3 regions of the Thalassotalea crassostreae genome follow, and region 1 is predicted to be linked to each of the others. Evidence: predicted binding sites of a transcription regulator. Region 1 holds the regulator's gene; each other region holds the start of a gene.

Region 1 (10,709 bases):
ATTAATCATGAACAAACAATTTATAAAAAACATGAATCGTAAATTATCACTTTCATTATTCGCTTTGCTTACTGCAACTTTTGCAAACGCTGCAGAAGTTGATTTTACACAAGAAATTAAAATAGTCGCGAAAAAACAATCAAGCGACTTAAAAAACAAAATTGCTAGCTATATGGAGGATGTAAAAATCACCCAAGGAAGCTTAAATATAGAAGCCGATATAGTGCAAGTGAGCAATGATGCAAACAGTGAAAGCAAGACTTACATAGCTCGCGGTAAACCAGCAAAATTTAGTCAATTACTCGATGATGGACAAAAGATTGAACTACAAGCAAATGAAATAAGCTATTCACCTTCTTCGCAGATGATCATTATAAAAGGTAATGCAAAGGTCAGCCAAGAAGGTAGTATGGTGCAAGGCGATATTATCACCTACAACATTGCTACCGAACAACTAAGTGCTGAAAGTACTGAAGCGGTTACTACAATATTGAAACCGGAAGCTAAAAAAGCGGTTGATAAAAAAACCGAAGAAAAATTAGATAGCACAATCGAAAACAATCAATAAATAAATAAATAAATACATTAAGTGATAAAAGAAAGCGATGACAGCAACTTTAAAAGCAGAAAATTTAGCCAAAGCCTATAAAGGCCGAAAAGTGGTAAAAGATGTCAGCATAACAGTGAACGCTGGACAAGTTGTAGGGCTGTTAGGACCAAATGGTGCAGGTAAAACCACCTCGTTTTATATGATTGTTGGCCTAGTTCCTTCCGATGATGGCAAAGTAAGTTTAAATGGTGAAGATTTAACCCTGCAACCTATGCACGAAAGAGCTCGTCAAGGTATAGGTTATCTACCACAAGAAGCATCGATATTTCGGAAATTAAGTGTATTTGACAATATTATGGCGATATTACAAACCCGTAAAGATCTCGATGACGTTGGCCGTCAAGAAAAGTTAGAGTCATTGGTAGAAGAGTTTAATATTGGACATATTGTTGAAAACACAGGGCAAAGTTTGTCAGGCGGCGAGCGACGTCGTGTTGAAATCGCGCGCGCGCTAGCGGCCGATCCACAATTTATATTGCTCGACGAACCTTTCGCAGGTGTTGATCCTATATCGGTTGGCGATATAAAAAAAATAATTTTACACCTCAAAGCGAGGGGGATTGGCGTACTTATTACTGATCACAACGTTAGGGAAACTCTTGATGTCTGTGAGCATGCGTACATTGTAAGCCATGGAGAATTAATCGCGGAAGGCAATGCTGAACAGGTGCTTAGTAACCAACATGTTCGAGATGTATACCTAGGTGAAAAATTCACGCTATAGTTAGTAAAGTGATATTTAAGATATCAAAGTAATTTTAATTAAGTAATGCTCTCTTTTATAATTATTACAGCATTACTTTTCACGCATTAAATTTAATTTTTGACAATAGAGTCAATATTTAAATTAATTTGCATAAATATTTTTTGGAATTGTTTTTCGACAATGAGACCTAGTCTTCAGCTCCGAATGGGGCAACATTTAACCATGACACCGCAATTGCAGCAAGCAATCAAATTGCTGCAATTGTCTACTCTCGACCTGCAACAAGAAATCCAAGAAGCTCTTGATTCGAACCCACTTTTAGAAGTTGATGAAACTGGTTCGAATGAATCAGATAGTGAATCAGGTAATGAGTCCATTGAACAAATATCTTCCGCAGAAGCTAGCCTTGATGGCACTGAAGATGCAGCACCTAGCAGAGATGAAATTTCGACAACAGAAGCCTTAAATAAAACCGAAATCCCAGAAGACTTATCGGTCGACAGTACCTGGGAAGAAAGCTTTAGTGCGGGTACATCTAACACTGGTATAGCAGCCAGTTCCGATGATGATTACGTCTATCAAGGCGAAACCTCAGATTCCATTCAAGACCACCTATACTGGCAAATGGAGTTAACCCCATTTACCGACACTGATAAGACAATTGCGACTACCATTATCGACGCTATCGATGACAGCGGCTATTTAACAATCACTGTCGAAGACGTGTTAGAAAGTCTCGGCGATGAAGAAGTAGAATTAGATGAAGTTGAAGCAGTATTAAAACGTATTCATTTATTCGATCCTATTGGCGTTGGCGCGCAATCAATTGCAGATTGTTTACTCATTCAATTATCACAGTTTGATAAAGACACGCCACATTTAGACGACGCAAAGAACGTTATTGAAAATCATATTGATTTACTCGGTAATCGCGATTTTAGAACCATTATGCGCAAAACTAAGCTTAAAGAAGATGAGCTTAAAGAGGTCATGCGATTAATTCATACGTTAAACCCAAGACCAGGTGATGCGATAGCCAAAAGTGACGAACAATATGTCATTCCTGACGTCAGCGTATTTAAGAAAAATGGCCGGTGGACAGTAGAATTAAACCCAGACACAGCGCCAAAATTAGGCATTAATCAACAATACGCAGCACTGACTAAAAGCAAAACCTCAGAGAGTGATGGCCAATTTATTCGTACCCACTTGCAAGAAGCTAAGTGGTTTATCAAGTCACTATTAAGTAGAAATGAAACCTTATTGAAAGTATCAAACTGTATCGTACAAATGCAGCAAGCTTTTTTTGAGCATGGACCAGAAGCGATGCGTCCAATGGTGTTAAATGATATTGCAGAAGCTGTTGAAATGCATGAATCTACAATCTCACGAGTAACGACAAATAAGTATATGCATACACCTAGAGGTATTTTTGAGTTGAAATACTTTTTCTCTAGTCACGTAAGCACTGAAAGCGGCGGAGAATGTTCTTCTACAGCGATTAGAGCGTTAATTGGAAAATTGGTTGAAGCTGAAAAACCAAGCAAACCATTAAGCGACAGTAAGATAGCTCTATTATTGTCCGAGCAGGGAATTAACGTTGCAAGGCGAACTATTGCTAAATATAGAGAAGCATTAGGAATCCCGCCTTCGAATCAAAGAAAGAGCTTAATTTAAACCGATAAAATAAGGATACAGCTTATGCAAATTAATCTATCAGGTCACCATGTTGAAGTTACCGATTCTATGCGTTCATATGTGAATCAGAAATTTGAAAAATTGGAACGACATTTCGATCATATTAATAATGTGTATGTTGTATTGAAAGTTGAAAAACTGCAGCAAATTGCGGAAGCAACGATTCACTTAAATGGTGGTGAAATATTTGGCTCCGCAGACCATGAAGATATGTATGCAGCTATTGATAGTTTAATTGATAAACTTGATCGTCAAGTTTTAAAGCACAAGGCTAAATTGTCTAAACACTAATTATGAATTTAAGTAGTATTCTAACCCCCGAACGCACACTTTGTGGCGTTAGGGGAAATAGTAAAAAAAACGTTCTGGAACAAATCAGTAGAGTTGCTTCGACTAAAATTAAAAGTTGTGATGAGAAGGCTTTACTCAATAGTTTAATGACTCGTGAAAAGCTTAGTAGTACTGGTATCGGTAATGGAATAGCAATTCCACACGGTCGAATAGATAACTCAGAGCAACCTATCGCAGTTCTCGTTACCACCGAATCAGCTATCGCTTTTAACGCTATTGATGATAAAAAGGTTGATATATTTTTTGCCTTATTCGTTCCCGAAGACCATTGCCAACAGCACTTAGAGACTCTGGCGAGTATTGCTCGTTTGTTAAGTAACAAAGACATCAGTAAACAAGTTAGGCGTTGTGAAACTTCTACACAACTATATTCACTTATAGAACGAAATACTTAAGGGTAATTATGAAATTAATCATTGTCAGCGGTCGCTCAGGCTCAGGTAAAACGGTTGCCCTCAGGGTACTAGAAGATTTGGGCTATTACTGCGTTGATAATATTCCGGTAAATTTACTACCAGCATTAACTCATACTGTAATTAACGACTATGAGAACGTTGCTGTTTCCCTCGATGTCCGTAACTTGCCTAGCAACCCTGATGACGCTAGCGAAATTATTGATTATTTACCCAATACAGTAGAATTAAGCATTCTGTATTTAGACGCAGACAATGATGAGTTGATTCGTCGATTTAGTGAAACCCGTCGACTCCACCCGCTAATCAGACAGAACATGGCTCTTGATCAAGCGATCGAATTGGAGAAAAAATTATTAGATCCGGTCGCTAGTCGTGCGGATTTATATATAAATACCACTAAGCTGACACCACATCAATTAGCCGATTTAGTGCGCGAACGAGTTTTGGGTACAACATCAGGTAAACTGGTTATTGTTTTTGAGTCCTTTGGCTTCAAATATGGAGTGCCATCTGATGCAGACTATGTGTTCGATGCTAGGTTTTTACCTAATCCATTTTGGGAGCAAGGGTTGAAAGCCTATAACGGCCTAGATCAACCGGTTAAAGATTTTCTACAAAGCCAGGCTATCGTGACCAAATTTGTTTGGCAAATAAATTCATTTATGATGACTTGGCTACCACACTTAGAACGCAATAACCGAACCTATTTAACGATTGCAATTGGCTGTACAGGCGGACAGCATCGTAGCGTCTATATTGCCGAAGCATTGGCTGAGCAGTTCAAAAAGCAGGACAAAGATGTGCAAATTAGACATCGCGAGATTAAACCGTAGGTAAGCCATTGAATATACTCGAACAGCTATTAGTTATTGAAAACAAACTTGGATTACATGCCCGTGCTGCAACAAAACTTGCCAAGCTTAGTCAGAATTATGACGCTAAAATAACACTTACTCTCGACAATAAATCAGCCGATGCAGGATCTATCATGGGCTTAATGTTGTTAACAGGAAGTCAAGGAAAGCAGGTACAAGTGAAGGCCGAAGGAAATGATGCAGAGCAAGCGATGGATGCCGTTTGCCAATTATTCTTAGACAAGTTTGATGAAGAAAACTAAGTATTTCGTTCTGTTAGAAAATAAACATAAACCTTATTTAAAGAAAAAAGCTGATAAAAACCGTTACTTACGTTAAACTTCTGATTATTAAAGCAAGTTATCTAACTGAAAATAGATAACCCTGCAAAACCAAGAACAATAATCGGCAAAGGGTGCATCATGCCGGAAATATCTGAACAAGACACAAGCCAAAAACGTTTACTCGAGATAAATACCGCTCTTGAAAGTGGTATGTTCGTTTACGTGCGTAAAATGTTTCAGAACTTACCTGCTTATGACATAGCCTTATTATTAGAATCCTCTACTGCACGTAGCCGTAATGTATTATGGCAACTCATCGACCCAGATTTACACGGTGAAATACTCGAAGAATTATCCGAAGAAGTGCGGAAAGGTATTTTGAAAAACATGCAACCTGAAAAAGTTGCAGCTGTTGCCGAAGGCATGGATATAGATGATCTTGCTGAAGTATTAAGAACCCTACCTGATTCGGTATACAACGAAGTACTGAAGTCAATGGACTCACAAGACAGGCTTCGAGTTGAGCAAGCGTTAGCGTACGACGAAGATACTGCTGGCGGTATCATGAACACCGATACCATCACCTTGCGTCCAGATGTTACCATCGATGTGATTTTAAGATATTTACGATTAAAAGGTGACTTGCCAGAAGCAACCGATTCTTTTTATGTGGTAAACCGAGAGGATAAATTTATCGGTTCGGTTTCGCTCGCTAATTTAGTTACCGCCCGACCTGTGCAAACAATCGCAGAAATTACCGATTATGATACGGTGCCTGTACCTGCCGATATGGACGAAACAGAAGTAGCAACATTATTTGAACGCCATGACTGGCTTTCTGCACCTGTTATTGATGAAGATGGTCACTTACTTGGTCGTATCACTATCGACGACGTCATTGACATCATCCGTGAAGAAGCAGAGCACTCGATGATGAGTATGGCGGGTCTCGACGATGACGCTGATACTTTCGCACCAGTCTTTAAATCAACGCAGCAACGTTCCGTTTGGCTCGGTGTAAATCTTATTACTGCCTTAATGGCTGTTGCAGTGTCTAGTATGTTTGAAGGCATATTGTCGCAAATGGCCATATTAGCGGTATTGAATACATTAGTACCAAGCATGGGCGGCGTTGCCGGCGCACAAACACTAACACTTGTAATTCGCGGTATGGCATTAGGTCATATTGGTGAAAACAACTCGCGGATTATTTTAGTTAAAGAACTTGCCATTGGTTTTTTAAATGGATTGATTTGGGCATTATTCATGGCCGCTATTGTCGCCATTTGGAAGTCTGACCTTGTACTCGGTGGCATAATCGCTTTTGCCATGTTAATGAACCTAACTGCAGCGGGCCTAGCCGGTGTTATCATTCCACTAGTGCTGAAAAAAATGAACATCGATCCAGCACTAGCTGGTAGTGTGATATTAACAACCGTGACTGATGTGGTTGGGATATTCGCGTTCCTTGGAACAGCAACCCTAATGCTTGGATAGTAGCGAACTTATTTGCACTTAGGCTGGCAAATAAGTCCTTTGCTACATCGCTATTTATTGACCAGAAACTTGCATCTCTTCGATTATCACCGAACCAGTTTTAATGCTGCCACGTAAATCAAAATCATTTCCTGTTGCAACAATTGAATTGAAGATATCTTTCAAATTACCTGCAATAGTGATTTCTGCAACAGGAAAGGCTATCTGTCCATTTTCTACCCAAAAACCTGCAGCCCCTCGTGAATAGTCGCCATTAACGACATTAACACCCTGTCCCATTAATTCAGTTACCAACAAGCCTGTACCGAGCGTTTTTAACATGGCGTCAAAATCACCACCATTAGCAGAAATCTGCCAATTATGGATGCCACCGGCGTTACCTGTAGAAGTTAAACCCAATTTACGAGCAGAATAACTTGTTAAAAGATAAGACTGTAATACCCCATCGGTAATAAATTCTCTATCTTGCGTAGCTACACCTTCGGCATCAAAAGAACTACTTGCAAGTCCGCGTTTGATATGAGGACGTTCTGAAATTTGTAAATGTTCTGAAAATACTTGCTTGCCAATTGCATCAAGCAAAAATGACGAGTTGCGATACAAGTTACCACCACTGATCGCTGAAATAAAATGACCAAAAATACTATTTGCCACATCGGCCCGAAACATCACAGGCACTTTCTGCGTACCGATTTTTTGACTATTTAGTCTTGCTACAGCTGCTTGCGCCGCTTCGACACCTATTTGTTTAGCAGCGACTAACTGATTAAATTCTCGACTAACGGTATAACTGTAATCACGTTGCATATCGTCATTTTCGCCGGCAATCATCATACAACTTAAACTATGACGGGTACTTGGGTAACCACTCAACATGCCGTGGCTATTGCCATATACTTTAAAACCTTCATAGCTAGCAAAATTAGCGCCATCAGAATTAATAATTCGAGAATCGTAACTCAGTGCGTTAGCTTCTGATTCTTTAGCAATATCTATCGCTTGTTCGGTACTTAGTGATTTGGGGTGATATAAATCTAGGTCTTTATCTTCAAAACATAGAAGTTCTTTATCCGCTAGGCCGGAATTTGGATCTTTTGAGGTATATTGAGCAATATTGATTGCCGCCTGCACTGACTGTTTAAGGGCGTTATCAGAAAGATCAGCCGTTGATGCAGAGCCTTTACGACCATCTTTGTAAACCGTTAATCCAAGGGCACCATCATTGGTAAACTCAACGGTATCTACTTCTCCAAGACGGGTAGAAACGCTTAACCCTTGTTGTTTACTGATCGACACTTCAGCATTATCAGCACCTAATCTCTTCGCCAACTCAAGTACTTTACTAACGCTTTCTTTAACCTGCCCAATAGCAGCATTGATTGATTCAGTGTTTTCCATGATATCTAAATAATGTCCGACAAATTTATATAATTGAATATTTGTGTGTATCTCCACACTTCCTATGTGCAAGCATATCATAGAGCCTAGCTTTGGGTATTAAATTACTGCTTTTTTAATGTATAATCAGCGTACGTTCAGCTCAGGCAATAAAATAAAAGATTATGGCTAAGAAAAAGAAACCCATTGATGAAGATATCATCATCATCAGTAAATCAGAACAGAAACGTGATCATCACGAATTACAAGATCTTGCCGAAGTTCTTGCCAACTTTAATGTTAATCAACGTTCGACATTACCATTAGATGAAGAGCTTTTAGCTGCACTTAGATTGGCCGATAAAATACGTGGTAAACATGATGCTTATGCCCGTAACTTGCGTTTTGTAGCAAAGCAGATTGCTACTCTTGATGTTGAAGCAATAAAATTTGGCATTGAAAAGATCAAAAATCGCCATACCATTGCCGCCTTTCAATCAAGTAAGATAGAAGAACTTCGGGACAATTTAATCGCCGATGCAAGCCAAATTGAACCATTATTAAGCGAACATGAAGCGCTTGAAAGACAAAAGCTACGTCAATTAGTGCGTAATGCGAGTAAAGAAGTAAAAGCTGAGAAGCCAGCTAAAAGCTATAAAGAGTTATTCAAATATTTGAAAGACTGCGTAACGTTCGAATAATCAAAACATAAAACTGGGGTCAGAGTCAGATTTAAAAGAATAATCTGACTCTGACCCCAGTTTATTACGCATTATAAAAGATTACTGAGTGCCACCAATGGTCATTTCATCAACTTTCAAGGTTGGTTGACCAACGCCAACAGGAATTGATTGGCCATCTTTACCACATACACCAACCCCTGAATCTAATGACAAGTCATTGCCAACCATGCTTACCTTTTGCATCGCTTCAGGTCCACTGCCAATCAGTGTCGCCCCTTTAACAGGCGAGGTTATTTTTCCATCTTCAATTAAGTACGCTTCAGCAGTAGTAAACACAAATTTGCCGGAAGTAATATCTACCTGACCACCGGCAAAGTTTGGTGCATAAATGCCTTTTTTAACTGACTTTATAATATCTTCAGGAGAATGTTCGCCAGCTAACATATAAGTATTGGTCATACGCGGCATAGGCAGGTGAGCGTATGACTCTCGGCGGCCATTACCTGTTGGTGTTACCCCCATTAAATGAGCATTTTGTTTATCCTGCATGTAACCTTTAAGGATCCCCTTTTCAATCAATACATTGTATTGACCAGGAGTCCCTTCATCATCAATTGAAACTGATCCTCGACGATTTTCAATGGTACCATCATCGACGATGGTACAATGTTCAGACGCTACTCTTTCACCAATTTTCCCCGAAAATGCCGATGAACCTTTGCGATTAAAGTCGCCTTCTAAGCCATGACCGACGGCTTCATGTAACAATACACCAGGCCAACCGGAACCAAGTACCACAGGTAACATTCCAGCTGGAGCATCAATGGCTTTTAAATTTACTAAAGCTTGACGCACTGCTTCTGCCGCATAGTCTTTATATCGTGGTTTATCACCAACCAATTCAAAAAAGTAGCTATAACCACAACGACCGCCACCACCTGAGCTACCACGTTCACGTCTGCCGTTTTCTTCAACTAATACAGAGCAGTTAAGACGCACAAGTGGACGAATATCGGTGGCAAAGGTGCCATCGCTTGCTGCTACTAACACCTTTTCATATACACCAGTTAGGCTTACGATGACTTGTTGAACTCTAGAGTCAATATCCCGAGCACAGGCTTCAACATCATGCAACAATGTTATTTTTTGCTGCTGTGACAAACTTTGCAGTGGGTCTTCACTTATATATAAGCTTTTATTGGATACTGTACTAAAAGCTTTGATTGATTGAGATTTGTCAGCTTGGACAATACCGCGAGCAGCAGAGGCAGCTTTTAGTAATGCATTAGCATTGATATCGTCAGAGTAAGCAAAGCCTGTTTTTTCACCGCTAATTGCTCGAACACCGACGCCGCGTTCAATGTTATATGAACCTTCTTTAACAATGCCATCTTCAAGCATCCAAGACTCATGACTTGCCGATTGAAAATACAGATCAGCAAAATCTATATCTCGAGCACAGATATGAGAAAGTGTTTTGTTTAATGCCTCTTTATCCAATTGACAGGCATGTAATAGTTCTTGTTCAACAAGATTCATTTAATTATCCATTTTATTTAAGGTAACGCTAAATTTATTGTGTTGTGCAACCGGTATATCTTTTCTGATTTTTTTGATTAGCTGGCGATCAAAATCACAACTTATCATGCCAATTCCAGTTACTTTTATTTCTTTTACTTCGCCCCAAGGATCAATAATCATCGAATGACCAAAAGTTTCACGACCATTAGGATGCACTCCAGACTGCCCCGCGGCAACAATATAAATTTGGTTTTCAATTGCTCTAGCACGCAATAAAGACTGCCAATGAGCTTCCCCAGTTACTTTTGTAAATGCACTGGGAACCGCAATCACTTCGGCACCTTGCACTCTTAGAGCTCGAAATAATTCGGCAAAACGAAGGTCATAGCAGACACTAAAGCCAAGTTTAAAAGTGTCTAAATCAATTACACTGAGTTTATTTCCAGGCGCGGTATATTTTGATTCACGATATTGTTTTTCACTATCATTTACATCGACATCAAATAAATGCATTTTTTGATAATCACATACTATATCGCCATTTGGAGAGAATAATAAACTAGATGCAGTAAATTTATTATCGTTTTGTGTTTTTATTGGAATGGTTCCTGCCAATAAAAATATACCATGCTTCTTAGCAAGACTCGCTAGCGCCTGTTGCATTTTACCGTGACCAAGATTCTCGGCAATCATTAATTGATCAATATCGCGG
Region 2 (10,709 bases), 1.8 Mb from region 1:
TCGAATTCACCGTCTGTGGTGTTGAATTTTTTAGAATCTGATTTGATCGCATCCATATGATCTTCAAAAATTAATTTTGAGTCATGTAATAAACGACCAATTAAGGTAGATTTACCGTCATCAACATTACCACAGGTTAAAAAGCGCAGCATGTCTTTGTTTTCATGAACTTTTAAATATTCATCGATATCGTTTTCTAATAAAGCTTGTTCAATGCTCATTTTGTTTCCTTTCACAAGGTGATGTGTATTATCACCATTGCTTGAATTATTCTTTTTAAATCTTTCTAATTTTTGTCTATGTCACTTTCGATTTCATATCGCTGTGTAAGACTTATTTAGAAGTACCCTTCCATTTTCTTCTTCTCCATCGAGCCGGAAGAGTCATGGTCAATCATACGTCCTTGACGTTCTGATGTTTTGGTAAGCAACATTTCTTGAATAACTTCTGTCAGCGTTGTCGCTTCCGATTCAACGGCACCAGTTAAAGGATAATCACCAAGGGTTCTAAAGCGTACGCTTTTCATCATTGGTTTCTCGCCTTCTTTAAGAGGCATACGATCATCATCAACCATGATTAACGTGCCGTCACGTTCAACCACAGGACGAACCGCTGATAAGTATAAAGGTACGATTTCGATATTTTCTAAATGGATATACTGCCAAATATCTAACTCAGTCCAGTTTGATAGAGGGAAAACACGGATACTTTCACCCTTGTTTACCTTACCGTTGTAAACATTCCATAATTCTGGACGTTGGCTTTTTGGATCCCAACGATGGTTCTTATCGCGGAATGAATAAACACGTTCTTTGGCACGAGACTTCTCTTCGTCACGACGTGCACCACCAAAAGCTGCATCAAACTGATGTTTGTCTAGGGCTTGTTTTAAACCCTGAGTTTTCATCACGTCGGTAAATTTAGCACTACCGTGATCAAACGGATTCATACCAGCCGCACGACCTTCTTCATTCGTATGAACGATTAAGTCCATGCCATATTTCTTCGCTGCGATATCGCGAAACGCGATCATTTCTTTAAACTTCCACGTTGTATCTACGTGCATTAAAGGAAATGGTGGTTTAGCAGGGAAAAAGGCTTTCATTGTTAAGTGCAACATAACCGCAGAATCTTTACCTACTGAGTAAAGCATTACCGGGTTATCAAATTCAGCAGCAACCTCACGAATGATGTGAATAGATTCAGCTTCAAGCTGTTTTAAATGTGTTAAATTCATTGGCAACCAATTAGTTAGAATGAGTTAATGTTATTTTTAGAGGGTGATAATTATGCCACACCCAAATTCCTCTTTCTATAATAGTTTATAATTAAACAACCTGCTAAATTGTTATTACATATAAAGAAAGTTTTTAAATACTGGTGTCAAAATAAAGTAGGAATAAAGTAGGGTCAGATCACAATTTATTTTTATTCGGCCGTCCGATCTTCTTAGGCTCTAATTCACATCCGCATAGTTTTGATAATCTTTGTTTAAATTTATTACTTCCTAAAGTATTTCCCGACTTAACACATTGCCTAATGTTGTTTAATTCAAATTCAGTTAAAGGCTGCTCAAGAAATTGATTATAGGCCTTTAATCGAGACAATTTGGTTGTGCCTAAACTTAGGTAATACTCATGAAAACATACTAATGTGGACTCTTTACCTAAACCATTTATTTGATAGCTAGACCATGAATAGTCAGCAGCATTGGAAACCATTCCAGCTCTCACCGGATTATGCTCAATATATTTGTATAACTGCAATAAATAGCTTTCTGAGTCGACAAGACAGGAATTGAATCGTCCTTCCCAAAGAGTCCCTGTCCGATTGTATTTAAAATTAAAGTATTGTGCATAGTCACGACCAAGTCCTTGCATCATCTTACTAATTGCGTTTTCCGTTTGTGGAGTGGCCAACAAATGAAAATGATTTGTCATAAATACCCACGCATGCAGTTGAACATCAAATTGATTGGTATATTTTTTTAAAAATGCTGCAAATGCTTTGAAGTCGCTGGCATCTATAAAACAAATGGATTTGTTGTTGCCTCGATTGTATATATGCTGCGGATAATTTGTAGGTGCTATCCTTAATTTTCTGACCATAGTAATTCCTTTTACTGTAACTCACTTTATTTTAGATGTTATTTGAGAAAAAGGTTAATGAATATTTATGAATAAAAGTGTGATCTGACCCTGACGGATCCCCACGAATTTATAGTTAAACATTAAGCGGCTCCAACATAAATTTATTGAGCTGCTTAATTGCACTTTTCCACTCTTCTTTTTCAATACAAAACCTTAAGTTCCTTACGGCTCTTAGTGCGATGAATTGATATGATAATACGGCTCTGGATTTAACACTATTAGCCTGGTATTGACGGTTTTTCCCTTGTATAACTAAAGCCATACCAATGAGCATTAGAATATACTGCGCTATAAGTGCGATAACAAGCAGTACTAGTATTCGCAGCCTTTTTCGACTATTACATACATTCATATTAAGACCGGTTTTTACATCACGAAAGCTCTCTTCTATTTGCATTCTAGTGGTGTAGATTTTAACTACTTTTTTAGCAAAACCTAGCTGTTTTGAACACAGTGACGTTGTGAGTAACCAAGGCTCTCGCTCTCGTTTCGCATTGGCTTTTGATTTGCCACTTCGACGACGCCTATTACCTTTTGCAACAAGATCTTTTCGCCCTTTATTTCGAGATTTAAATATTACGAAGTTACATGTTATTGGATTGCAACGAGCCACATCAAAACGACCAAGCGATTTAGGGCGCGTCGTTGCAAGCTTGTATAACGCTTTAACTGGGAGCCAATCTTTATCTTGTTTACAGAATGTACGGTTTCTCATTCTGCCAACATAATCCCAATTCAGTGATTGAATCATATTAAACCAGGGCGTTCTGAATCCGGCATCTGTAACAATAATTGGCCGACAAGTTGAGGGCAGCATATTTTTCAAAACCATCATAAAGTCTTTATGAACCTTAGGTTTTTCTTTGCTTGATTGGGGATGAACTTCTTCATATAAAGTTAACGACCGACCGTTAACTGCTATCGCAGCGCGTATTAAGAAATTTTCTTGGCGCGCATCTAAATCTGACCAATCCACCAGGATGACAGGATGCTTTTGCGTCCCAACAAGTTTGCGAGTTAGTGTCTCGTATATGCTAGGAATTTCGGCATGTAAGTGAACATTACTACAAAGTCTATCACTTCGTTTGATTTGGTGTTTTTCAGATGTTTCGCTAAGTATGTTGCGCCCTAAATTCGTGACAGATAAATCAGCCCCTCGAATTAGACTAGTAATTAAACATTTAAGGCTATTTCGACGTACTTTGTGCATTTTCGGGGTGACAAAAGATAAGGTTTGATTCAATATATGGTCTACATTCATGGCTTGCTCTTGGGATTATTTTTGTTTGGCGATAGATCTGATCACCAAAAGCCATGAATGTTCCCCAGATTTTTTAATTCCTACGAAATTCTTGAATCACAAATTTCGTGGGGATACCTCAGGATCTGACCCTACTTATTTTGAGTGAAAAAAAAGGATGAGCTTAGCTCATCCTTTTCGGTATTGGTTTGTCACGTTTAATTAGTGACGGTTGCCGCGTGAACGGTCACCTCTGTTGCCACCGCGAGGACGGTCGTTACGAGGGCGGTCACTGCGAGGACGACGAGCTAATGCTTCAGCAGGCACATCCGATACTGAGATGTCTAGTTGCTGACGACGAACGCGTACTTGCTTTAATTGGGCGAACACATCTTTTGGCATGCCTTTTGGTAATTGTAAGATAGTGTGGTTATCTTCCAATTTGATTTGACCAATGTATGCACTGTCTAATGCGATTTCGTTAGCGATTGCGCCTACGATATCACCTGGGTTAGCACCATGCTCGCGTCCAACTTCGATGCGGTATGACTGCCAATCGATATCTGGACGTGCTGAGTTGTTGCGTTGCTTGCGCTCGCCACGGTCAGCACGCTCGCCACGACGACCACCATCTCTGTCGTTACGACCACGAGTTTCACGGTTGTCTCGATCCGCACGTTCACGACGTGGACGAGGATCTTCTTTTGGTTGGAACGGTTGCTTGATTTGTTTTTCAAACAATAACGCTGCCGCTAAGTCTTCAATTGATACTTCAGAATCTGCAGCCATCTTAACTAAGATTTCACGCATCGCGGTTAAATCTTTGTTTTCAGCTAGTTCAACTAATGCTTTACGAGCACGTTCGATACGGATGCCACCAAGTTCTTGAACTGATGGTAATTCAAAAGTATTGATTGTGCCTGATGTTAAACGCTCATAATGACGTAAGTTGTACATTTCACGAGGACGTACGAATGAAATCGACGTACCTTCACGACCAGCACGACCGGTACGACCGATACGGTGAACGTAAGACTCTGAATCACCTGGTAAGTCGTAGTTAAGTACTAAGTCAATACGTGGAATATCAAGACCACGAGCAACAACGTCAGTTGCAACCATGATAGAAATTTTACCTGACTTAAGTTGATCAACAGTGCGCTCACGTTGTGCTTGGTTCATGTCACCATTAAGTGCTGCACAAGGGTAACCTTGACGTTCTAACATTTCAGCAACGGTTAAAGTATCGTTACGAGTACGAACGAAGATTAGCATTGCATCGAAATCGAATGTTTCAACAATACGCTCAATCGCGGTGTTTTTGTTAATACCTGATACTTTCCAAGCTAACTGTGTGATGTTTGCTTTTGCTTGTTTCTTAGCAGCAATTTTTACGTGCTCTGCATCTGTTAAGAAGCGATCCGCAATTTTCTTGATTGCTGGTGGCATCGTTGCTGAGAACAAAGCCATTTGTGTTTCACCTGATAAGTGGTCAAGGATCCATTCGATGTCTTCTAAGAAACCCATGTTTAACATTTCATCAGCTTCATCTAGAGCACAGAACTTAATCGCATCTAGCTTTAACGTTTTACGACGTAGGTGATCCATTAGACGACCCGGTGTACCAACAACAACTTGTGCACCTTTCTCTAACATTGATAATTGTGGACCATAAGATTGACCACCGTAAAGTGTTGCAACTTTTAGGCCTTTCATGTTTTTAGCGAAAGATTCTAATGCTTCAGCAACCTGTATCGCTAATTCGCGCGTTGGTGCTAATACCATCATTTGTGGCTTGCGAAGTTTAACATCGATGTTTGCTAAAGCAGGTAAACCGAACGCGGCTGTTTTACCAGTACCCGTTTGCGCTTCACCTAAAACGTGACGACCGTTTAATAAAGGTTGAATAGTTTTTTCCTGAATAGGAGTCGGATGCTCAAAGCCCATAGCTTTAAGTGATGATAATAAAATTTCAGGTAAACCTAGTTGGTCAAAAGTAACCGATGTATTGTTTGATTCAGACATTAATTGTGTTCTCAAAAGGCAGAGCAATACAATGAGGCAAATCAATCCATTACAAATACTGCAATAGTATAGATATTGTCTTAAAGCACATAACTGCGAAAAATTTCAAAGTTATCCACCTCAAGACTTATAGCGAGATCTCAGTGATCTATGCTAAACGAATAGGAATCGTGTTTAGCTTGGCAAGTCAGCGGGCGAAAATAACCACTCTTAGTCTCCTGCTCACATTTGCGGGGCAATTCATAGAAGCTTAAGTATGCAAACGCATGTTTAAAGCTTAAGTTCTGTTGCCGTGCAGGAATTGAGCGCATCATACCGTTTTGTAAATTTAATGCAAGTAACAATATGTAATTAATGGTCATTTAGGCGTATAATGTACGATTTTATAAAGATTTTTAGCGAAACTACCGGCTTTTCGTTCATTTACACCAATTTAACACCTTATACTTATTACTTTATCAGCACTTACTCGCCCATCCCCTCAATCTCGCTGTCGAATATCGACTGTTAGTCTTTTGCTTGTTGTATTAACTTTATAACGCCAATCGTATTGGCATCGCTACCAAACCAAACTTCATCGCTTGCTTGGTGATAGTACATGTAACGAACACTGCCACCGCCACTTGGTACATCAGCCTCAGCTATTAATTGTTTAGTTTTTGAATCAAACACTCTAATTTTAACAGGCTTAGTGCCGGTGAGAGCCACATAGATTCGATTATTACTATCCATGGCCGAGCCGTACAATTTCGCTTTATTACCTTCTGGCATGGCGTATTTGGTGATTTGTTCGGTGTTGAGGTCAACTTCGCCAAGATAGCCTGTTTTATGATCAAGATAGTACAGTAAGTCGGTGCTGGTTATTTCCAGTCGTCGTGGACGCTCATTGGCGTCAGGTAAGTCGATGAGTGAAAAAGATAATTCATCAGCATTAATTTTAGCGACCTTGTTAGTGCCAAATAGCACCACATAAGGAATATTTTGCGCTGACATTTTGATGCCATATGGTCGCGCATGGGCAATCTTCATATCAATCAAATCAACTTTACCAGTGCTAGTGGTTAAGCGCCCTACTTGATTCCCCCATTGTGCGGTAAACCAGATATCGCCTTGCTTATTAAATATTAAGGTGTGAGGGTCTATTTCTATTTTGCCAGGCATCATTATTTTCTCGATGCTGCCATCAACAGGGTTGAGCTTACCAATATGATTATTGCGATTACCGGCATACCAAATCATATTGTTTTTATCGATGATCAAGTTATGAGGGTGAGTATTATCTGGCAGGGTAAACTGTTTGAATTCACCAGTTTTAGGATCTAAGCTGGCAATATAATTGCCGCCCTGACCGCAAAAATAGACGACTCCATTACTATCTACTGCTGGATCGCGAGGGCGAGTTTTCGGCCATGGCACTTGCCATTCTTTAATTTCAAGTAGCGCACTATTGGTCGCTGCTGGGGTTACTGTTGGGGTTGCCACTGAAGCTTTAGCTGAAACAACGAGAGAAGCTTTAGCTGAAACAGAAAGAGCTGTTATCGCCGATGCATAACTAGCGCTAAAAATACTGGCCATGAGACAAATAGCTGCCACAGCTTTACCCAGAGTTTTACTTTTACTTTTGGTTTTGGTTTTGGTTTTGGTTTTGGTTTTGGTTTTGGTTTTGTAGAAAGTCTTTAAAACAGTTTTCATTTTATTCCCGCCGATATCAAACCTTTATAAGTAACGTCTTAATATTAGCTTAATTTTATCGATATGAAATAAAGCAGATTTTAGTCTTACAGTTCACTTAGAATGGCAATAGGTTGTTTTAATTAACGTTAAAGTCGCTAGCGTTTCTTACAAAACTTCTTACAAAACTTATTACAAAACTTCTTACAAAAGCAGTACATCACCTCAGTTACCTCCTTTTGCGCCTCAAGCAAATTAAAAGTGCTTAAAAATAAAAAAACGCCCTACTTTCGTAGAGCGTGTTATTGGGAAAATATATTGTAAAAGCGAGTTTCTAGGTTAAGAATCTACGTCTACTTTGCCTTTAATTTCTTTGATGTTCACACCACCAGAGCCGCTTTCAGTTATTCTAAGACCGCCAGCATCTTTTACTTCAATGCTACCCGAGCCATCGTCAATAACGACGGTGCCACCGATGTGATGTAAAACCATTTCACCTGAGCCATCGTCAACATTGACACTGCCACTAATATCAGTCACAAACATTGAGCCCGAGCCATCTTCAATCTCAACATCACCACTTACATTGGCAACTTCTAGTGACCCCGAGCCATCATCGATGTTTAAATTACCTTGGATATTTTTTACATTTAATGAGCCTGAGCCATCTTTAATATCAACGTTGCTGTTAATGTTATTCACATCAATTGAACCTGAGCCATCATCAATATCTAGAGCAATGCTATCTGGTACTGAAACAGTGACATTGATTTTTGGAGAATCGCCCCACGAAATACGAACCGAACTATGTTTAGCTACAAGTACAGCTTTGTCGCCTTTTCTTGTTAGTGTTAACTCATAGTCTTTGTCATCAGTGGTATAGATATCAGCATCAACATCAATGTTGGTCGCTTGTTTGTTACCATTTACAATTAGAAAACCTGCTCCGGCGTCAATTTCAAGTGTTTTAATATCTGCGGAGTTCAATGTTAGTTTTTCTTCAATATTAACATCTGCACTGGTGCCGTTCGCGCCAACGTGGATCACACAACCAGGTAAAATAAGTAAACCGGTAATTAGTGCTGCAATTTTTGTCATTTTCATAGTAAATCCCTGATATTGATTTTTATTAAACTCGTATTCGATTTAGTTTGGTTTATTTAGGCTCAATGAAAAAAGTAATCAAATTATATCGGTTATTTTAAGTAACCTTTATAAATTGACCATTTTTACCAAATTAAAACCTAATATTTACATTAATCTTACAGGAAACATTACAAGTATAGTGCCAACTTTATAAGTAATTGTTTTATAAGGCTTATTAAGTTTACCCCCATAGTTCTGTTATAAATTTGTCATTTTTATTTAGTAACTTTAACCACTATTTAGCAGATTTGCCAAAATATGAACTAGCCGAATTTAACCAGAATTTGCAAAATTTAGCCAAAGCTAGCCAAACTTGGAAAGCGCAAAGATGCGAACCTCTTCAGAAATAATATCGGGGACGATGCCAAACAATAATAATGTAATACCTAAGGTCACCATTAAAATATGTGGTATCGCGTGTAACTTAAATATAGGCTTAGGACTATCTTTATCAGAGTCGATACTTGAGTCGCTAGAGCTGTTTGAGGTATTAGTGCTGTTTGAGGTGTTAGCGCTGTTAGACTCACTGACGCTAGATGCCGTGCTAGCATGCTTATCAAACATCACAAAAATGATGGTTAGATAGTAATAAAGGGCAATTGCACTACCCACAACCAAGGCACTAAGTAACACCCATGCGTCATTAACAACAGCGGTTGATAACAAGTAAAATTTACCGATAAAACCCGCTGTTAATGGGATACCGGCCAACGATAAAATTGCCACCATTAAACAACTTGCTTGCATAGGGTTTTGCCAAAAGAACCCGCGTAAACTGTCCAAATCATCGACATCACAGGCCTTGTTAGCATTAGATACTTGCCCTAAGAATGTAAACAATAACAAGGTCGAAAAGGTGTACGCCATTAAATAAAATAACGCCGACTCCCAGGCAAGTTGCAATGATTCAATAGCGCTGACTTTTAAGATAATCAATAGATAGCCCATATGAGCGATGGATGAATAGGCCAATAAACGTTTTAGGTTTCTTTGCTTTAACGCTAATAGATTACCGATCAACATAGATGCTATAGCGATAATGGTGATCACTGTGAGTAACTGCTGTTGCTTAAATTGTTCGGCGATAAACCAAAACTTAACCAATACCGCAAACATCGACAGCTTTGATACAGTCGCCAAAAACATGGTAACCGGTGCAGGAGCACCTTGATAAACATCTGGCGTCCAAAAATGAAATGGTGCCAAAGATAACTTAAAAGCAAAACCACAAAGTATCAGTACTGAGCCAACAAAAAACAATATTCTTGATTGCTCACTTGTAACCATATTTACTGCGGTATTGATATAATTAAAGGTTAGATCGCCACTATACGCATAGATAAATGCCATCCCCAATAACAACACACTCGACGCCGTTGCACTGAGTATTAAATATTTCATCGCCGCTTCTAGAGATTGACTGCGATCTCGTAAATAACACACCATGGCAACAAGTGAAATAGATAGTAATTCTAGGCCTAAAAACACGCTGGCAAAATGGTTAGCGATAACCAGTATGCTGGCACCAAGTGTTGCTAATAATAACAAGACGTAGAACTCATCGTGCACTTCAATGCCGGTACGTAAATAACGATTAGACACGATAGTAACAACTGCCGCACTGGCAAAAATAAGTACATTAATCCCCAGCGAAAAACCATCAAAATAAAACAAGATTGTAGCTTGTGTATTTAACGCGGGTAGAACTAAATATATACTCGTCGCAGCAATAATTATGCTGCCCAAAGTAAATAATTGGATCATGTTGATAGAGCGTTTAACAGCGATCATAAACAATTGCATCACGATAGCTGCAGACAAAATTATTTGCGGTGCAATGGCTAATAATTCAAGTTCACTCATCGCCTTTCTCCACATTGTTGCTGCTAATCACAGGGGCTGAAATCCGCGGCAGTGCGGTTTGCTTTAATAATGTTAGTTGTGAGTCGGCTTGGGTATTAGCATTTGTATTCGCACCTGTATTCACTTTTTCATTAGAATTAGCATTGGCAATTGGTTGAATCACCGTTAAATCACCTGCAGAAGTTACCAATAAATTATTAAGTAACAAATTCGGCTTCATACCAAACAATATAAGCGCGCCCAGTAAGGATATGCAGACCAATAACTCTCTCGCATTTAAGTCGATAATTTCGTGACTTACCTTGCCTTGAAAGCTTCGCTGAAATAAGTGCATGCCATAAATTGCGGAGCCAATTAACCCGAGAGCGGCAATAATCACCATTGTTGGATTACTGGCAAAACTGCCAACCAATGCCATAAATTCACCAACAAAATTAAGCATTCCTGGTAAGCCAAATGCTGCTGCAACAAAAGCTAATAACATGCCGCCCATGATTGGCGCACTGGCAAATAATCCGCCCATAATAACCAAATCACGACTGTGTAAACGTTGATATAAAAAGCCGGCCATTGAAAATAGTGCAGCACTGCTTAATCCGTGCGCGACCATAGTG
Region 3 (10,709 bases), 210 kb from region 1:
ATTAATAACAACAGCATCAAAACACGGATATTAATTAGGTAGCTTGAAAGTGAATAACCCTGCAACTCACGACATCTCAAATGTTATTGATAATCAAAAGAAATTATATTTTGCACGTTTTTCAGAGCGCGCTGCTGAGCTTGGTCATGGTTTAAATGAGCCGCAGTTAGAAATATTGCGCTCGGCGTTTGGTTATAGTGATTTTATTGCTGATCAATTGATCGCCAAGCCGCAATGGGTCGAGGTAATCTTTAATAGTAATACCTTTGATTTCACTAAATTGAATAACATTGAAGATTACTTAGCTAAACAACTAGCTGATTGTACTGACGAGACTCAGCTCCATAAGGTGTTACGTGATTGTCGAAACCAAGCAATGATAGCCATTGCAATTGCTGACTTATGTAAAAATGTTGATGCTGAAATTTCGTTGGCAAATATCTCTGCTTTAGCTGACACATTAATTTGTGGAGCACTAGATTGGTTAACAAAGTTTTGCCAGAACTTATGGGGTCAACCACAAGATGGCAATGGCAATGAACAACCATTGTTGGTATATGGCATGGGTAAACTTGGCGGACAAGAATTAAATTATTCGTCTGACATTGACTTGATATTTGCCTTTCCTGAAAACGGCGAAACCGTTGGTGGCAGACGCGCGCTAGATAACCAGCAATTTTTTACTCGCCTTGGACAAAAGCTGATCACCGCGCTGAATCAAGTAACAACCGATGGTTTTGTCTATCGGGTTGATATGAGGTTAAGGCCGTTTGGCGAAAGTGGACCTTTAGTACTTAACTTTACCGCGATGGAAAATTATTACCAAGAGCAGGGCAGAGATTGGGAACGTTACGCCATGCTTAAAGCAAGGCTTATCGGTAATAGCGAATATCATGAACAATTAAATAATCTACTTAGGCCTTTTGTTTACCGACGCTATATTGACTTTAGTGTGATCGAAAGTTTCCGTCATATGAAACAAATGATCGCGCAAGAGGCGAGGCGTCGAAAACTACAATACAATATTAAGCTTGGCGTCGGCGGTATCCGCGAAATTGAATTTATTGTGCAAGTATTTCAGCTTATCCGCGGTGGACGAGAGAGAGAATTACAACAAAGAAATTTGTTAAAGGCGCTGCAACTTTTGGTCGAGTATGAATGTGTCAGTGCTGAGTCGGCGGCGAAGTTACGCTCAGCTTATTTGTTTTTGCGTCGCAGTGAAAATGCCATTCAAGCGTTTAAAGACCAACAAACACAGCAGCTTCCCGATGAAAAAATTGACCAGGCTCGATTAGTACAATTATTCAGTTTGTCTGATTGGAGCGAGTATTTAGAATTATGTCAGCAACATATGCAAGCGGTCAATCAAGAGTTTAAGAGTTTGATTGGTGAGGATAACGAGCAAAGCACCAGTGTTGATCAACATTGGATCACTTATTGGCATGCAAATTGGGATGAAGATGAAGCGACTCATTGGATCGAACAACGTCAAAGTGATTGGCAAAGTCAACAAATTCATTCTCAAATAAGTAGCTTTAAACATGATTTGCTCAAACGCAGTATTGGCAACCGTGGCCGTTTAATTCTAGACAAGCTAATTCCACTATTGCTGGAGTTGCTAACGAGTGAAGAAAATGTCCATATTTTGCTGCCCCGTGTACTTGATATTTTATTGAAAATCGCCACTCGAACTGCCTATTTAGAATTGTTATATGAGAATCTAGGTGCATTTAAACAGTTATTAAAACTGTGTGGCCGCAGTGTTTGGATCAGTGAACATTTAGCTAAATTTCCAATCTTGCTCGATGAGTTGATCGACCCTAATGTACTGTTCGCTATCGCTGATTTAGGCGACTATAAACTTCATATTCAAGATGCATTGATGCGTATTCCTGAAGATGACCTTGAAGCTCAAATGGAAGGTTTAAGATTATTTAAAAAAGCACGACAACTTAAGATAGCTGCAGCTGATATCAGCGGTGTGTTACCGGTGATGGAAGTAAGCGATCACTTAACCGCACTAGCCGAAGCCACCATAGAAGAAGTTGTTAATATGGCGTGGCATCAAATGGTGCAGCGGTATGGACAGCCAGAGTATACTGCTGGTAGTGACGATAAAGGCTTTGGTGTTATCGGTTACGGAAAATTAGGTGGTATTGAGCTTGGTTATGGCTCCGATTTAGATTTAGTCTTTGTACACCGCTGCCCATCGGACAACTATACAAATGGCGAAAAACAAATACCGTCGACTCAATTCTATTTAAAAATGGCGCAACGGATCCTGCATTTATTTAATACTCGAACACCTAATGGCATATTGTATGAAGCTGATATGCGACTACGACCGTCGGGTAATTCTGGCTTAATGGTTGTGCACATTGATACGTTCAATCACTACCAACAAACAGATGCATGGACCTGGGAACATCAAGCGTTGGTGCGAGCTAGATTTGTATACGGCGATCAATCGTTGGCCGACAGGTTTACTGAAATCCGCAAAAATATTTTGGCGAATGAACGTGAACAGTCACTATTGGCCGCTGATGTTATCAAGATGCGTGAAAAAATGCGTGGTCATTTAGACCAAAGCAGTGAAGATATTATCGACGTAAAACAATCACTTGGCGGGCTTGCAGATATAGAGTTCTTGGCCCAATATTTGGTGCTGAATTATAGTCATCAATATCCAGATTTAACGGAATATAGTGATAATGTCAGAGTTTTTGAAGCGTTAGCGAAGGCCAAGTTAATTAGCGAAGATGAAGAAAAGTTGTTGGTTGATAGTTATTGCGAGCTTAGAAACAAAGGTCACGAACAAGTGTTGCAAGATTTACCAACTAAAATCGCTGCTGATCAGTCTTTAGATTTTCGTCAACAGGTTCAAAAGATTTATCAAAAATACTTACAGACATAAAATTATGCCTGTAAGTACCTCATCTTCATCTAACCTAGATTAGTTGTAAAAAGGTGGATCTTCTTTATTCGGGCGCGTCTTAAAGCGGCGGTGTAACCACATATATTGCTCAGGAGCTTTGCGAATAGCGGCTTCAACTTCTCTATTTACTCGAGTCAAATCTTGCTCATCATCACCGACTGGGAAGTTATCAAATGCCGGAGTAAACTCTAGTAAGTAACCGCTGTTATCTTCTAATCTGCGAGGCACGATCATGAGTGTTTTAACGTTTTTCATTTTGGCAAACATCATCGTACCAAAGGTTGTTGCGGTTTGTGGCTCGTTAAAAAATGGCACAAATATCGAACGCTTGCGACCATAGTCTTGATCCGGTAGATACACGCTAGTTTCACCTTTACGTATAGCTTTGAGCATGCCTTTAACGTTGGTTTTTTCGATCATATATTTATTTGAGCGAGCGCGACCTCGATGCTGAAAATATTCAAATAGCGCGTTATGATTTGGTCGATAAAAACACACGGTAGGATGAACAATACCGGTTGCACGGCCAACAAACTCTAGACATAAGAAATGTACGGTTAAAAGTAATACGCCACTACCGTCGGCCTTTGCTTGTTCGAGGTGCTCTAATCCTTTAACCTTTATTTTCCGTTTTACTCGCCAATCTGGCCACCACCAGCCCATGCCGGTTTCAAACAAGCCAATACCTGCGTTTTCAAAGTTTTGACGCAGCATTTTTTGTTGTTCTTCAGCCGATAATTCGGGAAAACAAACGCTAATATTTTTCTCTGCGACGCGTTTACGTTTACCGCCAACTTTTAACATTAAGCGACCTAAACCACGGCCCATAAGAAGCTGTAATTTATATGGTAACCAAGAGAGAAGGTATAAAAAAAGAACGCTTAGCCAAGTTAACCAGTATTGTGGTAAAAAGAAGCTCGCCTTTATCGATGTTTGTATAGATTTATTTTTGCTCAAAGTTCAATCAACTCAATAGTTTAACCAATTCTAATTTCGACAAAATAGGGAAATAAGTCTAATTAATGTTACACTTGCATTAACAGTTTTAAATATAGCTTATACTAGGTGGAATAAATATAAGTGCATTATTTTTAAGAACGTTCTTATACAAATACTGCGCACATAGTTAATCTAATTAGTATTATAATACTTTAATATAATCCGTAATGGAAAGCTCAATGAAAGTAGATATTCCCAAATTTGATAAAACTCGAGTTATGGTTGTTGGCGATGTAATGCTTGATCGCTATTGGACTGGACCAACTGCTCGAATTTCTCCAGAAGCGCCTGTCCCAGTGGTTAGAATTAATAACGACGAAGATAGACCCGGTGGTGCTGCCAACGTAGCGTTAAACATTGCCAGTTTAGGTGGTCAGGTGACATTAACGGGAATTACCGGTGATGATGAAGTTGCCGATTCATTAGATACGCATTTATCGGCGATGGATGTAATTTGTCGATTTTCACGCAGTGAAGATGTGCCAACAATAACCAAGTTACGTGTGATGAGCCGTAATCAGCAATTGTTACGATTAGATTTTGAAGAGTCATTTTCAGAAATCGATAAATCAGAACTCAACAGCATTGTTGAAAATAACCTATTGCAACACGACGTTTTAGTATTATCTGATTATGACAAAGGCACGTTATCAAATGTTCCTGATCTGGTAAGTTTAGCTCGAAACCATAATATCCCTGTTGTTGTAGACCCAAAAGGCCATGACTTTTCTAAATATCGCGGCGCAACATTGATTACCCCTAACTTATCTGAATTTGAAGCGGTTGTTGGTGAATGTAAAGACGAAGCGGACCTTGTTGCCAAGGGTAAAGCATTGCTTATTGAACTGGAGTTAGAAGCGTTGTTAGTGACGCGCTCTGAACATGGTATGACATTAATTCGCCAGGACGAAGAACTGCATATTCCAACGCAAGCACAAGAAGTTTATGATGTAACTGGTGCTGGCGATACTGTCATTGCAACACTATCTTTAGCGATTGCCGCTGGTTCAAGTTTTGCAGAAGCGAGTGCTTTGGCTAACGTTGCTGCGGGTATTGTTGTTGGCAAAATTGGTACATCGACCATTAGTGAAATTGAAATTGCTCAAGCACTTACATTTGGTCAAGAAAGTGGTTCCGGTGTGGTTTCTGAAGAGCAGCTTAAAATCATTATTGAGCAAGCTAAACAGCGTGGCGAAAATGTTGTAATGACGAATGGTTGTTTTGATATTTTACATGCTGGCCACGTTTCGTATTTAAGCCATGCTGGTGACATTGGAGACCGTCTAATTGTCGCGGTTAATGATGATGATTCAGTTCGCCGCCTAAAAGGCTCAGGACGCCCTGTGAATCCAGTCGAGCGACGCATGGCTGTACTTGCCGGACTTGGCGCCGTTGATTGGGTAGTAAGCTTTAGCGAAGATACACCGCAACGCTTAATTGGTAATTTGCTCCCTGACGTATTAGTTAAAGGCGGTGATTACAAAGTAGAAGAGATTGCTGGCGGAGAAGAGGTAATTGCTAACGGCGGAGAAGTTCAAATATTGAATTTCGAAGAAGGTATTTCTACCACAGAAATTATCAACACCATACGTTTGAAAGACTAATCTAAAAAACTTTCATCTCTAGATAAAGATAACAAATGAATGCCGGTTAACATAGAAATGTTAATCGGCATTTTTCTCTATACCTTTTATGTCACAAAGTGACATAAATAAAAAGCGCTGTCATCTTTCAAGTGCTAGGGCGAAACGAAAGGCCTCATTGAAGTGCTGCGGCTAAATTAATGGGTAAGAACAAAGTGCTCATAGCCAACAATCGGCAATGATAAACAGATGTCAGATTTTTTTACATAATGAATCGCCATTAATGAGTTCTTTTCTTTAAGTTATTGATAAATAATTACTTATCTTTCTTGGTTTGATTTTTGCTTAAAATTAAATTAACAATAACTAAGAATAAATTCCCATTATTAGGAATCTACTATTAAGGAAAATGTAATGAATATAAAAATGATAAGGGCGTCTCTTGTTTGTTTCGCTGTGTATTTCAGTGGCTTTGCTAATGCTGGCTTAATCGATTTAAATACTTGGACTCAGCAAGGCACGTCTTCCAACGGTAATTGGGAAGTTGCGGCTGATGGTTCATCTGTTTTGCAAACAATTAACGGCTCAGCAACATTTTTTACCAGTACAAATTCATTTATTAATTCTGAGTTTACAGGGTCATTTAGCGTAAATGCTAATGGTGATAACGACTTTATTGGGTTTGTTTTTGGCTTTAATGGTCTAGACGATTTTTACCTTTTTGATTGGAAGCAAGGTACGCAATCACTTGGTGGGAGTGTCATAGGTTATGAAGGGTTTCGATTGTCTAAAATATCAACAGGCTTTGATGTTAATAATTTTAATGCCATGTGGAGCCATGCTGGGGCTGGGATAGATGTTTTAGGGACTGATTATGGCAGTAATCGTGGTTGGGCTAACAATACCAACTATGAATTTACTTTGGGCTACTCTACCTCAGAAATTAATATTTCAATTAATGGTGGCACATTCAATAACGAGCAAATATTCCACTTTTCGGATCTTAATAATAGCGCTGGTAAATTTGGTTTCTATAATTTGTCTCAAGCAGGTGTTCAATATAGTGGTTTTGAAGAGGATGTATGTAGCGAAAATTGTTCAGCGGACGTTCCCGAGCCTTCTACACTTGTCATTTTCGCTATAGGGGTTATGGGGTTAGCATCACGTAGGTTTAAAAAACAATAAATTTAATTCTATTGAACACCCAAAAAGCACCACGTCGATGGTGCTTTTTCTTAATATGTATAGGTTCGTTCATCGCTCTTTGAAACCGTCCTATTTTTCTTTAGCTAAGGATTCAATAAAGGTTACCGAAGGGGCAAAGAATGCTGCACCAGTTTCCGCTTGGGTGTACTTCAACATATGATCGAAGTTTCCATAACCGTCACCTTCAATCATGCTCTTTAGCATCAATTCAAAGTTTTCTGGGCTGTAACAGTAGGAAATAAAGAACAAGCCTTGTACTTTCATGTGACCATAAGGCATTGAGTTTCTGACTATTTCTAATGATTTTCCATTACTGTCTTTAACGCTAGCACGTTTGATATGTGACGTATTTGGTTTGTCCGCACTGTCGTACTCAATGTTGTCTCGCTTGGTACGGGCAAAAACATCTTCTTGTTGTTTTTCCTTTAATGTTTCCCACAGTTGCATGTTATGGCGATAGCGTTGAATATGAAGGTAGCTGCCTTTAGCAAATTCATCTTCTTCTGCTACTAACGCTATTTCACGTTTGCGCATCCCTTTAGGATTTTCGGTGCCATCAACAAAGCCAGTTAAGTCTCTGCCATCAAGATAGCGAAAGCCTTTCACTTGTTCGATTAATTCAACGGCATCACCAAGTAATTCGCATACTTTGGAACTTACTACGTGGTTTACGTCTGCACGATCACTTCTGATTTCGATAAATAAATCGTAGCTAGTGGCAGGTGCAACCCTATCGTCGGCTTGAATTTGTTCGAATGGTCTTAGATTTTTAGGTCTAGATGCAGGATAAAAATCGTCCCAGTAGTTGGCGCCAATGGCAATAACAGTCGCCATATTAGCTTCAGAAAACTGATCGGCATATTGATCAAACATTTCAGGAAGGGCAGCAAGAGCCTGGCGAATGAATGCATTTTTATTGTCCATTACGTTGAACATTAAATAATAACTATGCAGGTTTGGTTCGGCGCAAATACCAAATTGTTCTCGGGGCATTATAAATCTCATTTCTCATTACGAATAGTATAAGTATATGAGTTTGTGAAGATTTTAAAAGGTTTATTTATAAGAATTATACGAGGCGGATTTATCGGTATTTATTTCTGTGCTGGCACGCTAAAATATTGTTTGTCATGCCAACGAAGCATAGTTAATTCGCCGCCCCAAACACAGCCCGTATCAAGTGCATAACCATTAGGATGTGAACATTGTCCAATGATACTTGCCCAATGGCCAAATACCCAAGGTGTTGTATCAAGCGTTGGAGATATCATATACCAAGGTAGCAATTCGCTTGTATCAGCTGGGGTGCCCTTGTAGCTGAGCTCTAAAGAACCATCACTAAAACACATACGCATGCGAGTAAAAGCATTTATAGTATAACGAAATTGCTCTTCTTCAGTCGTTGCCAAGCACCATGAATTAGGTGTATTGCCATACATACAAGCTAACCAGGTATTTCGATCAGAATTTGCTATTTTTTGTTGAGCTTTTTCGGCTTGCTCAAGCGCTTCTGTTAGCGACCACTCTGGTGCGATTCCAGCATGAGATAAGTAAGCGTTTTCGTCGGGTAGTTGCCGTACTAATGGCTGTTGCGCTAACCAATCTAGTAACTCTTTGGCATCAGGTGCATTGAGCAGTTGCTCGAGTTTATCATTGGCCTTAGGTTTTTTTAAACCGGCATACGTCGCTAACAAGTGCAGATCATGGTTACCTAACACCACTTTGGCACTATCGCCAAGTTGTTTGATAAAGCGCAGTGTTTCTAATGAGTCAGGCCCTCTAGCGACTAGATCGCCACAGGGCCAGATTTGATCGGTTTTAGGATCGAAATTAACTTTGCTTAACAACGAAGTGAGCTCTTTAAAACAACCTTGAATATCACCAATAAGATATATCGCCATTGTTATAGTCCGTTGCCTAGCTTATTAATTAAGGATGTTTGGCACGGCAAGACTAAATACAGGAATTTCAACTTTATGCAAATTCCCTTGAAGGTCTTTCATTGTGTAAAAACCTTCCATTGTACCGATTGGCGTTTTGATGATTGAACCAGAGCTATAACGAAATCTTTGACCAGATTGTAGTACCGGTTGTTGTCCAACAACACCATCGCCTTCAACACTAACCTTTGCACCATTGGCATCGGTAATTAACCAGCTACGAGACATCAATTGCATGGTTTTATTTGAATTGTTTTCAATGGTGATTGTGTAACTAAACACGAAGCGATCTTGGTATTGATCAGATTGCTCTTCAATAAAATCAACTTTGGTACTGACTTTAATTAACTGTCCTGTTTCGCTCAATTTTCCATTCCTATCTTTACTGTTCCAACTACTTTTTTGAGTCTTGTTCAGGCGGGTTATCAGTTAGATAATTTGCCACATTAACGTAATCGACCAAACTCAAATTTTCCGGCCTTAAGGTAGGATCGATACCAAGCTGTTGCAATTGCTCTGCGCTTATTAGCTTTTTGAAGCTGTTGCGCACAGTTTTACGGCGTTGGTTAAAAGCAGTAGTCGTCACACGGTTAAGCCATGTAACATCTTTTGCAGGATGTTTAATTTCAGCGTGTGGAATTAAGCGAACAATAGCGCTATCGACTTTCGGTGGCGGTTGAAACGCTTCAGGACCAATTTCCATAACCGGAATAACTTGGCAAAAATATTGGCTCATAATTGATAAACGGCCATAGGTTTTGCTATCAGGACCCGCTGCCATTCGGTTTACCACCTCTTTTTGCAACATAAAGTGCATATCTTTCACTTTGTCTTTAAATGACAGTAAATGAAATATTAGCGGTGTTGAAATGTTGTACGGCAAGTTGCCAAATATGCGCAAAGGCTTATCGTTTGCGATACTGGCAAAATCAAATTTCAGCGCGTCAGTTTCATAAATAGTAAGGTTTTTCGCGATAAATGGATGATGACGTAAACGGTGCGCTAAATCTCTATCAAGTTCGACAACAGATATATCACCAGCTCTTTCAATTACTGGCTCAGTTAAGGCACCTAAACCAGGACCAATCTCAACTAAGTTTTCACCTGAACTTGGATCTATAGCATCGACAATTCTGCTAATAACAGCATCGTCATGTAGGAAGTTTTGACCAAAGCGCTTTTTCGCTTGATGGCCTAAATGACTTTTGTTGCTCATTGTTGACTATTCACCATTTCAATTGCTGCTGTTAATGCAGATTTAAAACTACCTGTGTCTGCTTTTGTAGTACCTGCCAAATCAACCGCAGTACCATGATCGACGGATGTTCTGATAAACGGTAAGCCAAGAGTGATATTCACAGAGTTACCAAAACCTTTGTATTTTAATACCGGTAAACCTTGATCGTGATACATGGCTAAAACTGCATCAGCTTCGTCTAAATATTTTTTCTGAAAGATCGTATCTGCTGGTAGTGGCCCAACTAAATTCATGCCCTCGGCACGCAAAGATTCTAACGCTGGAGAGATTGTTTCAATCTCTTCGCGCCCCAAGTGGCCATCTTCACCTGCATGTGGATTTAAGCCACAAACGTAAATTTTAGGCTCTTTAATGCCAAATTTTTCTTTCAGATCTTTATCAAGTATACGAGTGATTTTTTGAATACGATCAAAGGTTATCGCTTTTGAAACATAGGCAAGGGGGATATGAGTGGTCATTAAAGACACTCGTAAACCTTCCGTTGCTAACATCATTACCACATCAGCACAGTTTGCTTGTTGAGCAAAGTATTCCGTGTGACCACTAAATGGAATGCCCGCTTGATTGATTAAACCTTTATGCACTGGACCTGTAACTACAGCCTTAAATTCGCCATTCATATTGCCTTCACAAGCAACACGCAAAGTTTCAACCACATAAGCACCATTGTTAGCATTTAATACTCCCGCCTCACACTCATCAGCCATTTGTACCGGTTTTACAAATAAAGTGCCAGCCTTATGAGCTTCAGCTTTAGTGCTAGGATCATAAGTTTTAATATCCAAAGG

The links. The regulator sigma-54, encoded in region 1, starts transcription at its own class of promoters, with help from an activator protein. The targets are predictions, from matches to a motif close to GTTGGCACGNNNNTNGNNT.
Region 2: a site for sigma-54 is predicted at 8,361-8,379, ahead of LT090_RS11155 (DUF4097 family beta strand repeat-containing protein). Genes of this name have one in related genera too.
Region 3: a site for sigma-54 is predicted at 5,846-5,864, ahead of LT090_RS17125 (PEP-CTERM sorting domain-containing protein). Genes of this name have one in related genera too.

The regions. Positions count from the first base shown of each region.
Region 1 covers NZ_CP017689.1:556,014-566,722, reverse strand. The annotation lists gene lptC (LPS export ABC transporter periplasmic protein LptC) at 1-42, shown strand, start outside; gene lptA (lipopolysaccharide transport periplasmic protein LptA) at 32-568, shown strand; gene lptB (LPS export ABC transporter ATP-binding protein) at 606-1,334, shown strand; gene LT090_RS02500 (RNA polymerase factor sigma-54) at 1,497-2,993, shown strand; gene hpf (ribosome hibernation promoting factor) at 3,018-3,305, shown strand; gene ptsN (PTS IIA-like nitrogen regulatory protein PtsN) at 3,308-3,760, shown strand; gene rapZ (RNase adapter RapZ) at 3,769-4,614, shown strand; gene LT090_RS02480 (HPr family phosphocarrier protein) at 4,623-4,898, shown strand; gene mgtE (magnesium transporter) at 5,058-6,416, shown strand; gene pmbA (metalloprotease PmbA) at 6,471-7,814, opposite strand; gene yjgA (ribosome biogenesis factor YjgA) at 7,979-8,494, shown strand; gene tldD (metalloprotease TldD) at 8,576-10,015, opposite strand; gene LT090_RS02455 (carbon-nitrogen hydrolase family protein) at 10,016-10,709, opposite strand, start outside.
Region 2 covers NZ_CP017689.1:2,595,488-2,606,196, forward strand. The annotation lists gene cysN (sulfate adenylyltransferase subunit CysN) at 1-221, opposite strand, end outside; gene cysD (sulfate adenylyltransferase subunit CysD) at 338-1,237, opposite strand; gene LT090_RS11135 (transposase) at 1,416-2,108, opposite strand; gene LT090_RS11140 (IS4 family transposase) at 2,224-3,411, opposite strand; gene LT090_RS11145 (DEAD/DEAH box helicase) at 3,613-5,415, opposite strand; gene LT090_RS11150 (Vgb family protein) at 5,923-7,107, opposite strand; gene LT090_RS11155 (DUF4097 family beta strand repeat-containing protein) at 7,426-8,190, opposite strand; gene LT090_RS11160 (NADH-quinone oxidoreductase subunit N) at 8,536-10,095, opposite strand; gene LT090_RS11165 (complex I subunit 4 family protein) at 10,088-10,709, opposite strand, start outside.
Region 3 covers NZ_CP017689.1:765,457-776,165, forward strand. The annotation lists gene glnE (bifunctional [glutamate--ammonia ligase]-adenylyl-L-tyrosine phosphorylase/[glutamate--ammonia-ligase] adenylyltransferase) at 50-2,914, shown strand; gene lpxL (LpxL/LpxP family Kdo(2)-lipid IV(A) lauroyl/palmitoleoyl acyltransferase) at 2,954-3,892, opposite strand; gene hldE (bifunctional D-glycero-beta-D-manno-heptose-7-phosphate kinase/D-glycero-beta-D-manno-heptose 1-phosphate adenylyltransferase HldE) at 4,114-5,538, shown strand; gene LT090_RS17125 (PEP-CTERM sorting domain-containing protein) at 5,932-6,702, shown strand; gene LT090_RS03460 (Dyp-type peroxidase) at 6,793-7,716, opposite strand; gene LT090_RS03465 (symmetrical bis(5'-nucleosyl)-tetraphosphatase) at 7,818-8,624, opposite strand; gene apaG (Co2+/Mg2+ efflux protein ApaG) at 8,649-9,029, opposite strand; gene rsmA (16S rRNA (adenine(1518)-N(6)/adenine(1519)-N(6))-dimethyltransferase RsmA) at 9,058-9,879, opposite strand; gene pdxA (4-hydroxythreonine-4-phosphate dehydrogenase PdxA) at 9,876-10,709, opposite strand, start outside.